2 linked regions of the Sporocytophaga myxococcoides DSM 11118 genome follow. Each later gene encodes a partner of the first gene's protein in a complex. Links are inferred from orthologs where the notes say so. Each region holds a gene or a part of one and is shown on either strand. Other genes may lie near its edges.

The links. The genes of interacting proteins can lie anywhere in the genome.
Region 2: the proteins of yajC (region 1) and K350_RS0100420 are in contact, whole or in part, in a crystal structure (PDB 2RDD), measured with the Escherichia coli proteins. The link is inferred for Sporocytophaga myxococcoides DSM 11118 from one-to-one orthologs.

What each region holds. Positions count from the first base shown.
Region 1 is NZ_AUFX01000006.1:184,320-190,141, reverse strand. The notes cover bases 2,906-5,822. They hold yajC (preprotein translocase subunit YajC), read left to right. Parts: upstream 2,906-4,159; coding sequence 4,160-4,486; downstream 4,487-5,822. Other genes in these bases: coaE (dephospho-CoA kinase), read left to right, coding at 5,417-5,822; K350_RS0109360 (YbbR-like domain-containing protein), read left to right, coding at 4,492-5,427; K350_RS0109370 (DUF1573 domain-containing protein), read left to right, coding at 3,624-4,130; K350_RS0109375 (isocitrate/isopropylmalate dehydrogenase family protein), read left to right, coding at 2,906-3,596. Also shown: K350_RS0109390 (ABC transporter ATP-binding protein), read right to left, coding at 1-789; transcription antitermination factor NusB, read left to right, coding at 1,016-2,152; K350_RS0109380 (YtxH domain-containing protein), read left to right, coding at 2,264-2,563; more of K350_RS0109375, read left to right, coding at 2,595-2,905. UniProt on the Escherichia coli protein: The SecYEG-SecDF-YajC-YidC holo-translocon (HTL) protein secretase/insertase is a supercomplex required for protein secretion, insertion of proteins into membranes, and assembly of membrane protein complexes.
Region 2 is NZ_AUFX01000003.1:157,003-162,142, reverse strand. The notes cover bases 1-3,688. They hold K350_RS0100420 (efflux RND transporter permease subunit), read left to right. Parts: upstream 1-305; coding sequence 306-3,488; downstream 3,489-3,688. Other genes in these bases: K350_RS0100415 (hypothetical protein), read left to right, coding at 3,605-3,688; K350_RS0100425 (efflux RND transporter periplasmic adaptor subunit), read left to right, coding at 1-281. In the rest of the region: more of K350_RS0100415, read left to right, coding at 3,689-3,928; K350_RS0100410 (TetR/AcrR family transcriptional regulator), read left to right, coding at 3,993-4,610; K350_RS0100405 (DUF5996 family protein), read right to left, coding at 4,652-5,140.

The DNA of each region.
Region 1 (5,822 bases):
AATAACAGGAAAGAAGAATGCATTCACTCTGGCAAGCTCCAGGGATTTAGCTTTATAAACTTCACTTGCATCTGCAAATCCCTGAGAAATTTTGTCTTCTCTCACAAATGATTTGGCTACCCTTATTCCTGAAAAAGATTCCTGAGAATAAGTTGAAAGGGCAGAAAGCTCTTTTTGAATGGCCAGAGATTTTTTAACGATAAGGTTTTCAATCAGAAATATTGAAAGGGCAAGTATGGGTAGTGGAAGTAATACATATAATGTAAGTTTTGCATTTGCAAAAAACATGATAGGTACGGTGACAGCAAAAAGTACAATTAAATCTAATATATACATAATAGCTGGTCCCAGGTACATTCTGACATTACTGACGTCTTCTGAAACCCTTGCCAGCAAATCTCCCGTATTGTTTTTTCTGTAAAAACTAAGAGGAAGAGTCTGATAGTGGTCATAAATTTCATTTTTCAGATCGAACTCAATGAGCCTTGAAGTCCCAATGATTGTCTGTCTCTGAAAATAAAGGAAAAGCCCACTGAGTATTGCCATACCAATAATGGCCAGCCCGGCCATAGCAATGTTATAGGCAAAGTTATCTGTCTGGAAAAAGATTTTTTCAATACCTTTCGTGTGCGTCCTATTGTAACTTTCAGTAACATAGTTGATTGCCCAACGAACAATTACAGCTGGTACTGTAGCGAAAATTTTTGACAAAATTATAAAGCCAAGTCCCAGTAAAAATTTAGTCCTGTACTTGTAGAAATATTTATTGAGGTAATTTAACTCCTTCACAACGAATTAATGCTTAATTTTAAAATCCACCCCTTCTTAAAATTGAAAAGGAGTGAAAAAAAAACTAATATTGCTCCCGGGATTTAAGAAGGTATTCAACCCAAAGATAAACTAAATAAAGTTTAAAAAGTTGAAGTCCGGAAGAATCTGAAATTTTAATTAAAATACAAAAAACGTTCTTTACGATTCTGCGATGTTAAACAGGAGGCTATTACGAGTAAAAGTGATGCAAACGCTCTATGCGCTAAGTCAGTCTGAGGTGTCAAATTTTGAGCTGGGAAAAGATTACATGGATGAAAAATTTGCTCCGGATCTTAATGCCCCGGAAAGACCCGACTATGAAAAGCTTCATAAGCAAAAGGAGCATGCCAAAAAAGTATACGAAAGAAGTTTTTTACACCAGAGTGTTATCGATACTGAATCTGATCCTGAAATAAAAGTTGCAGTACTAAATGCAAGAAACGAATTCAAAAAGCAGGTAGACAAAGACCGCAAATATTTCAGAGTCCTGCTGGGGGAAAACGTAAATTCAATCTTTGAGAGATACATCAAATTTCTGATGTTGCCATATAAAATCGCAGAAGAGGCAGAATTTAACTTTAACAAGAATAAAAATAAATTTATCATTACTCCTGAGGATGCCCTCAATGAAATCAAACTGAAACAAAACAAGTTAGTTGAGGCTTTGGCTTTGAATAAACATATTGAGGCTGCAAGAATCAAAAAGAACATCAGTTGGAAAGAAGGGGAAATAGCAAGCATCTACAAAGATATTGTTCGTCCTGATAATGAATATCGGGAGTATCTTATGAAACCTTCTGATTTCGAAACTGATAAGGCTTTTATTCTTTATCTGTTGAAAACCCTGATATTCAAAAGTAAAATAGTTGATGGTTTCTTTGAAGAAGGAGATATATATTGGACAGAAGATAAATCTATCATAAAAAGTCTGGTAGTTAAAACTCTTAAGGAAATAGAAGAAGACAAAGCGGAGGATTTTGATCTTCTGGAAATTTCAGGAAACTGGGAAGAAGATCAGGAGTTTTACAGAGAACTTTATGATAAAACAGTTGCTGATGAAGAGGAGTTAGAGAAACTGGTTGAGGATAAAATTAAAAACTGGGATATAGAAAGGCTTGCGGCAACAGATAAAATTATCCTTAAACTGGCAATCGGTGAAATGATACATTTCCCGAGTATTCCTGTGAAAGTAACCATTAATGAGTATATTGAAATATCAAAAGAATACAGTACTCCAAAAAGCAAGCAATTTGTAAACGGTGTACTGGATAAGGTTTCTGAAGAATTGGTAAAATCCGGGGTGATTAAGAAAAGCGGAAGAGGTTTGATAGATAATAAATAAGTTATAAGTAATAAGTTTAAAGCTTAAAATCCTTCTCCTAAAGGAGAAGGATTTAGGATGAGGTTATTTTTAGAAGAAGACTAAAATTTTCAAATATAAATTTGTATTGATATGAGCAAAAGTTCTAAAACCTTCCTGGCTTTTCTGGCCGGTGCTACTGCAGGCGCAATCATTGGTATCCTTTACGCTCCCGACAAAGGAAAAAATACCAGAGATAAATTAAGCTTTCAGCTTGATAAGTATAAAACAAAACTTCAGGAACTTATTGCTCAGTTAATGGAAGAAAAAGATTTACCACATACTGCTGCAAGAGCTGAAGGGCAAAAGGTAATCAATGATACAAAAGTTAGAGCGGAAGAGCTTCTGGGAGATGTGGAAAGCTTGATTGATCAGATAAAAGGTCGTAAGTAATTTTTAAATAAGGTCCCAAAATTTTTGTATTATGAAGAAGCTGGTTACTCTAATTCCGGGCGATGGAATAGGCCCGGAAATCATTGAATCCGTTAAGGATATTTTCAGTGCAGCCGGCGCCCCGATAGACTGGGAAGAAATAAACGCAGGCCAAATTTCTGTCGACAAAGGCGGAAAATTAATACCTGATGAGTTGATTGCTTCTTTAAAAAAGAATAGGATCGGTTTGAAAGGTCCGATTACAACTCCTGTAGGCAAAGGATTTAAAAGTATAAATGTTCAGCTTCGTCAGCTGTTTGATCTTTATGCTAATATCAGACCTTGCAAAAACATTCCAGGACTGATTACTAAATTTTCCAATGTAGATCTGGTCATTGTAAGAGAAAATACAGAAGGGCTTTATTCTGGATTGGAATACTACGACGAACGTTTAGGGATATCAGATTCCATAGCTCGTGTCACTAAAGTGGGTTGTCATCAGATTGTGAAAGAGGCTTTTGAATATGCTAAAAATAATGGCCGTAAAAAAGTTACTCTTGTACATAAAGCTAATATTCTTAAGCAAGCTGGAGCTCTCTTCCTTCAGGCTGGTGAAGAAATAGCCAAACAATATCCGGATATACAGAAAGACGAAATTATTATCGATAACATGTGCATGCAGCTGGTAGTAAGACCTGAGAAGTTTGATGTTATTGTCACTACCAATCTTTTCGGAGATATCCTTTCGGATCTTTGTGCTGGTCTGGTTGGTGGTCTGGGAATTGTTGCAGGATCTAATATCGGCAAGGAAGCATCTATTTTTGAGGCTGTACATGGTTCGGCTCCGGATATAGCCGGCAAAGGTATTGCAAATCCTACTGCCATTCTGAAGTCAGCTGTGATGATGCTTGAGCACATGGGTGAACAAACTATCGCCAAAAGAATCGACAAAGCCCTGGATCTTACACTTTCTGTTAAAGAGCAGTGCACCGGTGATCTTGGTGGAAAAGCTTCGACCAAAGAATTTACTAAAAATGTCATAAAGAACCTTTAAAACATTTTAATAACCAACACACCTAATATGAAACGCGCTTTTAAACTAATTTTTTCTTTGAGTCTGGCAGGAGCGTTAATGCTTGCTGCATGCGAAAAGAAAGGTGAAGAATCAACAGGAACTTCTGAATCAACCGAATCTTCAGCGAATGGAGACTCTTCTGAAGCAAAAAAGGAAGAACAACTTGCAACTACTCAAATATCTTTTGCGGAAAACAGTCATAATTTCGGTAAAATCAATGAAGGAGAAATTGTAGAACATACTTTTGTTTTCAAAAATACCGGAACTGCACCTCTTATCATCAGAGATGCGAAGGCTTCCTGCGGATGCACTATTCCTGAATGGACAAAAGAACCAGTGCAGCCAGGACAAGAAGGAAAATTGGAAGTGAAATACAATAGCTCCGGAAAAGAAGGAAAAATCAATAAAACAGTTACTGTATTTGCCAATACAGAGCCCGCTGAAACAAAGCTGGAGATTGAGGCAGAAGTACTTACAAAGAAGAATTTGTCTGGTCCGTTTAAAAACCAATAAAACCTTAATATTACATTACAAATTTAATTATGAACCTAAACATTTTATTGCAAGCGCAACAAGGAGGAGATCAGTGGGTGTCTCTTGTTTTTTTCGGCGTTATCATCGTGGTATTTTATTTCTTTATGATCAGACCACAACAGAAAAAGTCAAAAGAACAAAAGGAATTTAGAGAAAGCGTAAAGAAAGGTGATGATGTTGTTACAATTGGTGGCCTTCATGGTAAAGTTTCCAGTGTTGAAAGTGACGATACTATCATTCTGGAAGTAGACAAAGGAGTGAGACTTAAATTTGAGAGATCAGCAATCTCTGCTGAGGCAACTAAAAGAACTCAGGCTCCCGCTGCCAAATCCTAATTCGATTGAGTAAAGGTAAGTTCATATTGGGTATAAAAGCTGACTGGCGTGCAGTAATTTTATGTATTATAGCAGCCAGTACATTCTGGTTTTTAAATGCTATGAATGATGATTACACTTCCAATATTACTTATCCTGTAATATTCGACTATCCGGAAGATAAGCTGGTAGCAGTCGAGAAACTTCCATCCAAAATCAGAATCAATGCATCTGGTTATGGATGGAATTTTTTTAGAAAAACTTTTTGGTTTAAAACGCCTCCCATTCATATTGAAATCAAGAGAGTGCCTAAGAAGAAATATATGTCTTCCGAGCAGCTCTATCAGGTTGTGAGCCAGCAACTAGATGATCTTAAGGTTAATTATGTACTGACAGATTCTTTGTATTTACCATTTGAAAAACTGAGAAAAAAGAAAGTTGTAATAGCAGTGGATACTATAAAGATTTCTATGGCACCGGGCTATATGATTGTTGGTCCTATAAAGATTTTTCCCGATACTCTTACTGTGCGAGGCGGCTATTCTCAGGTAAAAGAATTTCCTGATACTTTAAACCTCTTTATTCCTCAAACCAATATTTCATCTTCTTATGATGAGGATGTGAAAACAGAGACTTCTTATTCTCCGGATATTGTTCTGAGTGTGCCTAAGGTTAAGGTCAAATTTGAAGTAGAAAAGGTTCACAAGGAAAATATTGTTCTTTCGCTTCAGAAAGTAAATTTTCCGGAGGGGAAAAAGGTATCTGAGAAAACTATCATTTTGTCTTATTTCGTTAATAAAGATTCCAGAAATCAAGCTAAAGAAGAAGATTTTAAAGTAGTTGTTGACTATAATAAATTGAATAGGGATAAGACTATCAAAGCAAAACTAGTTAAGAAACCTTCTTTTGTTTACCGTTATTATTTCACTCCCGCTTTTATTAAAGTAAGCGATGAAGAATAAACAGATTCAAAAAATAGGAATTACCGGCGGCATTGGCAGTGGCAAAACAACTGTCAGCAGGGTGTTTTCTGTATTGGGAATTCCTGTTTATTATGCCGATGATAGAGCTAAATGGTTGATGGAAAATAAAGTAGAAGTGATTGATAGCATATCGTCGCTTTTCGGAAAAGAAGCTTATTCCTCAGGTAAGCTCAACAGGTCACTTATTTCTTCAAAAGCTTTTCATAATCCTGCCCTGCTTGAACAACTTAATGCAATTGTACATCCAGCTGTTGGAAAAGATTATGCAGAGTGGCATTTGTCACAAAGAAATGTTCCATATACCCTTAAAGAAGCTGCATTACTTTTTGAAGCCGGCTCCTATAAAGATCTTGATAAAACCATTCTGGTATTGT
Region 2 (5,140 bases), on another replicon or contig:
TGAGCTGTAACATAAGAGTTGAAAACAAAAATGCATCGAAACTTCCTGTTATTCCTCAGAAATCAGTGACTGAGCAAATGGGAGAATTCTTTGTATATGTTGTAAGTCAGGATACAGCAAGACAGCGTAAAATTAAACCTGGACCGGTCATTGGTCATAATATAGTTATATACGATGGTCTATCAGAAGGCGAAGATATTGTTGTCGACGGAGTACAGAAACTTCGTGATGGTTCGGCTGTGGTAATCAACACAGAGAAGCCGACAGCTTCCGCTAAATAAACTTAGGGTTTTAAAGGAAAATATATGATAGCAGATATATTCATTAAAAGACCGGTAACAGCAATTGTTATTTCGGTTGTTATCACAATCGTAGGGATACTTACGCTGATAAGCCTTCCGGTGAGTCAGTATCCTGAAATTACGCCGCCATTGGTTCAGGTGACAGGAGCCTTTTCAGGAGCAGATGCTCAGACAGTTGAGCGTACCATGACAACTCCTATAGAGTCGCAGGTGAACGGTGTTCCCGGGATGTCATACATTCAAACCAATGCAACAAGTGACGGAAGCATGACAATGAACGTTACCTTTGATGTGGGCACAAATGTAGATATTGCAACACTGGATGTTCAGAACCGTGTGAGTGTTGCTACTCCACAGCTTCCTGATGATGTAAAGAGAGTTGGTCTTACAGTCAGAAAGCGTAATCCTTCTATTCTGATGCTCGTTGCTCTTTATTCCCCTAAAGGTACACACGATATAAAATTCCTTGATAACTATGTAAACATATACATAAAAGATGCACTCTTAAGGGTGAAAGGAGTAGGGGATATCTTCAGCAGAGCAGATAACTTCAGTATGCGTGTCTGGTTAAAACCGGACAAACTTGCGCAGTATGGAATTACAGCAAGTGAAGTAATTACAAAGCTTCAGCAGCAAAATATGCAGGTGGCAGCAGGTTCTACCGGTGCCGCTCCACAGGCAAATGATCAGGCATTTGAATATACCATTCAGATCAATGGTATGCTTGAAAAAGAATCGGATTTCCAGAATATAGTAGTTCGCACCAAACCTCAGGATGGATCTATTGTGTATCTGAAAGATGTTGCAAGAATAGAGCTTGGGAAATACAATTATGCCAACAACAACTTTGTAGACGGCATGAGATCATCATACCTTCTTATTTATCAGGCGCCAGGAAGTAACGCAATGGAAGTGGCAGAAGGAGTTACCAAAGCCATGGACGAACTGAAAAAATCATTTCCTTCCGATGTGCAATATGTGGTACCATTTGAATCAGTTTCGGTTGTGGACGTTTCAATCAATGAAGTAGTACATACATTGGTGGAAGCCTTGATATTGGTTGTAATCGTTGTGTTCCTATTTTTGCAAAGCTGGAGAGCGACATTGATCCCGATACTTGCCATACCGGTTTCCATTATAGGTACATTTATTTTCTTTATCCCCTTAGGATTTACAATAAATACCCTGACATTGTTCGGATTCGTACTCGCCATTGGTATAGTTGTGGATGATGCCATTGTTGTTGTGGAAGCTGTACAACACTATATTGATCACGAAGGTCTTTCTCCAAAAATGGCAACTATCAAAGCCATGAAGGATATTTCAGGACCTGTAATTGCCATCGCCCTCATCCTTGCTGCGGTGTTCGTACCTGTAGGATTTGTTCCTGGTATCGTAGGAAGATTGTATCAGCAATTTGCAATTACAATCGCAGTCTCCGTGTTGATTTCAGCTTTCGTAGCTTTGTCTCTTACTCCAGCTTTATGTTCATTGCTACTTAAACCGATGCATCTTGATCAGAATTCAAAAGGGTTGAACAAGTTCTTCTTTAAATTCAATAACTGGTTTGCAAGAGTTACAGCTTCTTATTCTGCAGGTGTTCAGAAAACAATTAAAAAGGCCCCACTTGTATTGGTATTACTGGTATGTTTATTTGCTGGAACAGTAGGAATGTTTAAAGCAAAACCAACGGGCTTTATTCCTACAGAAGATGAAGGTCGTTTGCTGATCACATTTGAACTTCCTGAAGCATCTTCTACAACAAGAACAGTAACAGTGTTGAAAAAAATGATGGGAATAATAGACGGGATACCAGCCATTCAGCACTATGCTGCACTTGGAGGCTTGAATGCAATCACCTTTGCTTCGAAATCCAACAGCGGAACTTTATTCTGTCAGCTGAAACCTTGGAAAGACAGAAAGGATAAGGCCATGCAGGTAGAAGCCATTATTGGTCAGCTCCAGAAAGCATTTTCAGAAATTAAGGAAGCCAACATCATTGTTATTCCCCCTCCGCCAATTCCAGGTTTAGGTAATGCTTCAGGTTTCAGCTTTGTATTGGAACAAAGGGAAAGTAACGATGACATTAAAGGTTTTGAAAGGGTGGTTCAATCATTTGTAATGGAAGCTAACAAGAGACCTGAAATTGCAAGAGCCTTTACTTTCTTTACGGCAAAAGCTCCCGGTTATAAAATAAATGTAGACAGAACTAAATGCGAATTGATGGGAGTGCCTGTCACTGAAGTGTTCAGTACCATTCAGACCTATATGGGAGGGAAGTATATCAATGATTTCACTGCCTATGGACGTACATTCAGAGTTGTGGCACAGGCAGATACTTTATATAGAAAAGACATGAATAATCTTGATCAATATTATGTAAGAAATAATAAAGGTCAGATGATACCTTTAAGCACACTTGTTTCGTATAATGTTATTGAAAGCGCACCTGTTGTGCCTCATTATAACTTATTCAGATCAGCTGAAATAAACGGAGTGCCTAAGCCTGGCTATAGCAGTGGTGAAGCCATCGTAGCATTGAAAGAAGTAGCAGAACAAGTGCTGCCAGCTGGCTATGGATATGAGTTTTCCGGATTGAGCAGAGAGGAGATTAAATCAGGATCAACTACAGTATATATATTTGCATTATCTGTATTGTTTGTATTCTTGTTTCTTGCAGCGCTATATGAGAGCTGGTCTGTACCATTCTCTGTAATGCTAGCCGTGCCGCTAGGAGCCTTCGGTGCCATACTTACGCTTACTTTGCTTCCTAAACTGAGCAATAACGTATATGCACAAATTGGTTTAATTACACTAATCGGACTTGCAGCTAAAAATGCAATTCTTATAGTGGAATTTGCAAAAGAAAGAGTGGATCATGGAATGGAGATTGTTGCAGCGACCCTTGAAGCCGTAAGACTTCGATTACGTCCAATCCTGATGACATCTTTTGCATTTATACTTGGAGTTTTGCCTCTGGTTTTTGCAACAGGTGCAGGAGCAGTATCGAGACAGACAATTGGGTGGACAGTATTTGGTGGTATGCTTGCAGCGACGGGTTTGGCCATATTTATAGTCCCGGTTTTGTTTGTTGCAGTTTCAAAAATTGCTTACAGAAATAAAAAGACTGTTTCTGAAGTGCAAGACGAATTTCAATTAAACAAAGAATTAATATCAGAAAATTAGAGCCCGATACGGTCTTTTGTTTTCAGAAGATTGTACCTGGTTAATTTGTGTTTATTTGTAATTTCCCTCTGCTTAGGCAGAGGGAAATATTTTCTTCCAACAAAAATAGTCCGGTTATGAAAAGAGAAATCACATTTCAGGTAAAATCAGCATGGTTGTCTCGTATGTTTTTCGGGGCTTCTCAATATTCTTATTTTAATACTAATCCCATTGATGATTATACTGTATTTCTGAATACAAAAATAGGAGCCCTGTCATGGGGAAATAACAAGAAAGAAGCTAAAGAAGATTTTGCAAAAAGCTTTAAAATCCTTTTGGAACTTTATGATATAAGGCTTCCGTTAAAATACATTCAGGAACAACTGGAAAACGATTCACAGACTAATATGCAAGCCGCAGAAAAATGGTCACAGCATTCTGAATTTCCTGCCAACTGGTAGTGTAAGCTTTTTTTGTAAAAAGATCAAAAAAAATGATAAATTTAGAGTTTGAAAATATTTTTGAATGACAGAAAAAACAAAATCGGAAGACTCTTCAAAGCTTGATATCATTCTGAATGCTGCCCAGAAAAGATTCGGGCACTATGGTTTATGTAAAACAACCATGAATGAAATAGCTGCAGATGTGGGAATGGGTAAAGCTTCACTTTACTATTATTTCCCCGACAAAGAAGCTGTTTTTCAGGCTGTAATCAAAAAAGAACAGGAGGAGTTTCTGGCTGAAATGAATAAACATATGAATGCCGAAACGGACGCTGCTTCTCAGCTAAAACACTATGTGAAATACCGTCTTGACTATTTTCAAAACCTCCTCAACCTTTCCAAACTTAAAACAGAGTCATTTTTTAATTCAAAGCCAATATTTGGTAAAGTCGTAGAAGACTTTTACAAACTTGAAATTGAGCTGGTCGGCAACATTATTCAGACTGGTATAGATAAGCAAGAGTTTCGTGAGGTGAATAAAGAGGAATATGCACTATTGCTGATGAATATATTGCAGGGATTAAGACTCATTAGAATTAAGTATAAAGCTATGGCAGAATTTGATTCTGCAGATGTAGCCTACCTTAAGGAAAACAATGACAAAGTGATCTGTATGTTCATTAAAGACCTCAAAAAATAGTTATCATAAACAAAAGGAAGGTCTTTGTTTTAATGCCTCATTTATTTGTAACAGATTAGACCTTCATCCCAGTTGTTTAGCTTTGCAGATGCTATAAATACAGCTTTAAAGAATGATAATATCATTTCTTTAGGCGATTCTGATTCTCTTACCTTCTCATAAGGCAATATAAACTCCCCTAAGGTCTCATTGTAATAGGCTCCCTCAGGCATTTTTGCTGTATTGAATTTGTCCGGTTGAGGATACGCATAAGCATAAAAAGCAGGTTCACCAAGCCCAAGACCAGGCCAGAAACCATAACTGCTTAACTCTTTTGAATAAGCCTCTACCATTACCTCTTTACTCACATTAGGCACTCCAGGATGTGTAGGAGCATGTTTACCGGAAAAGAAGGTCACTGCAATATCCATTGCTCCCCAGAAGAAATGAACAGGGCTGCTCTTCCCGGTAAATTCGGATCTGAAAACCCTCATGACATGATCTACGCACAATAGAATTTTATGAAAGGTTTCGACATACTTTTTATCATA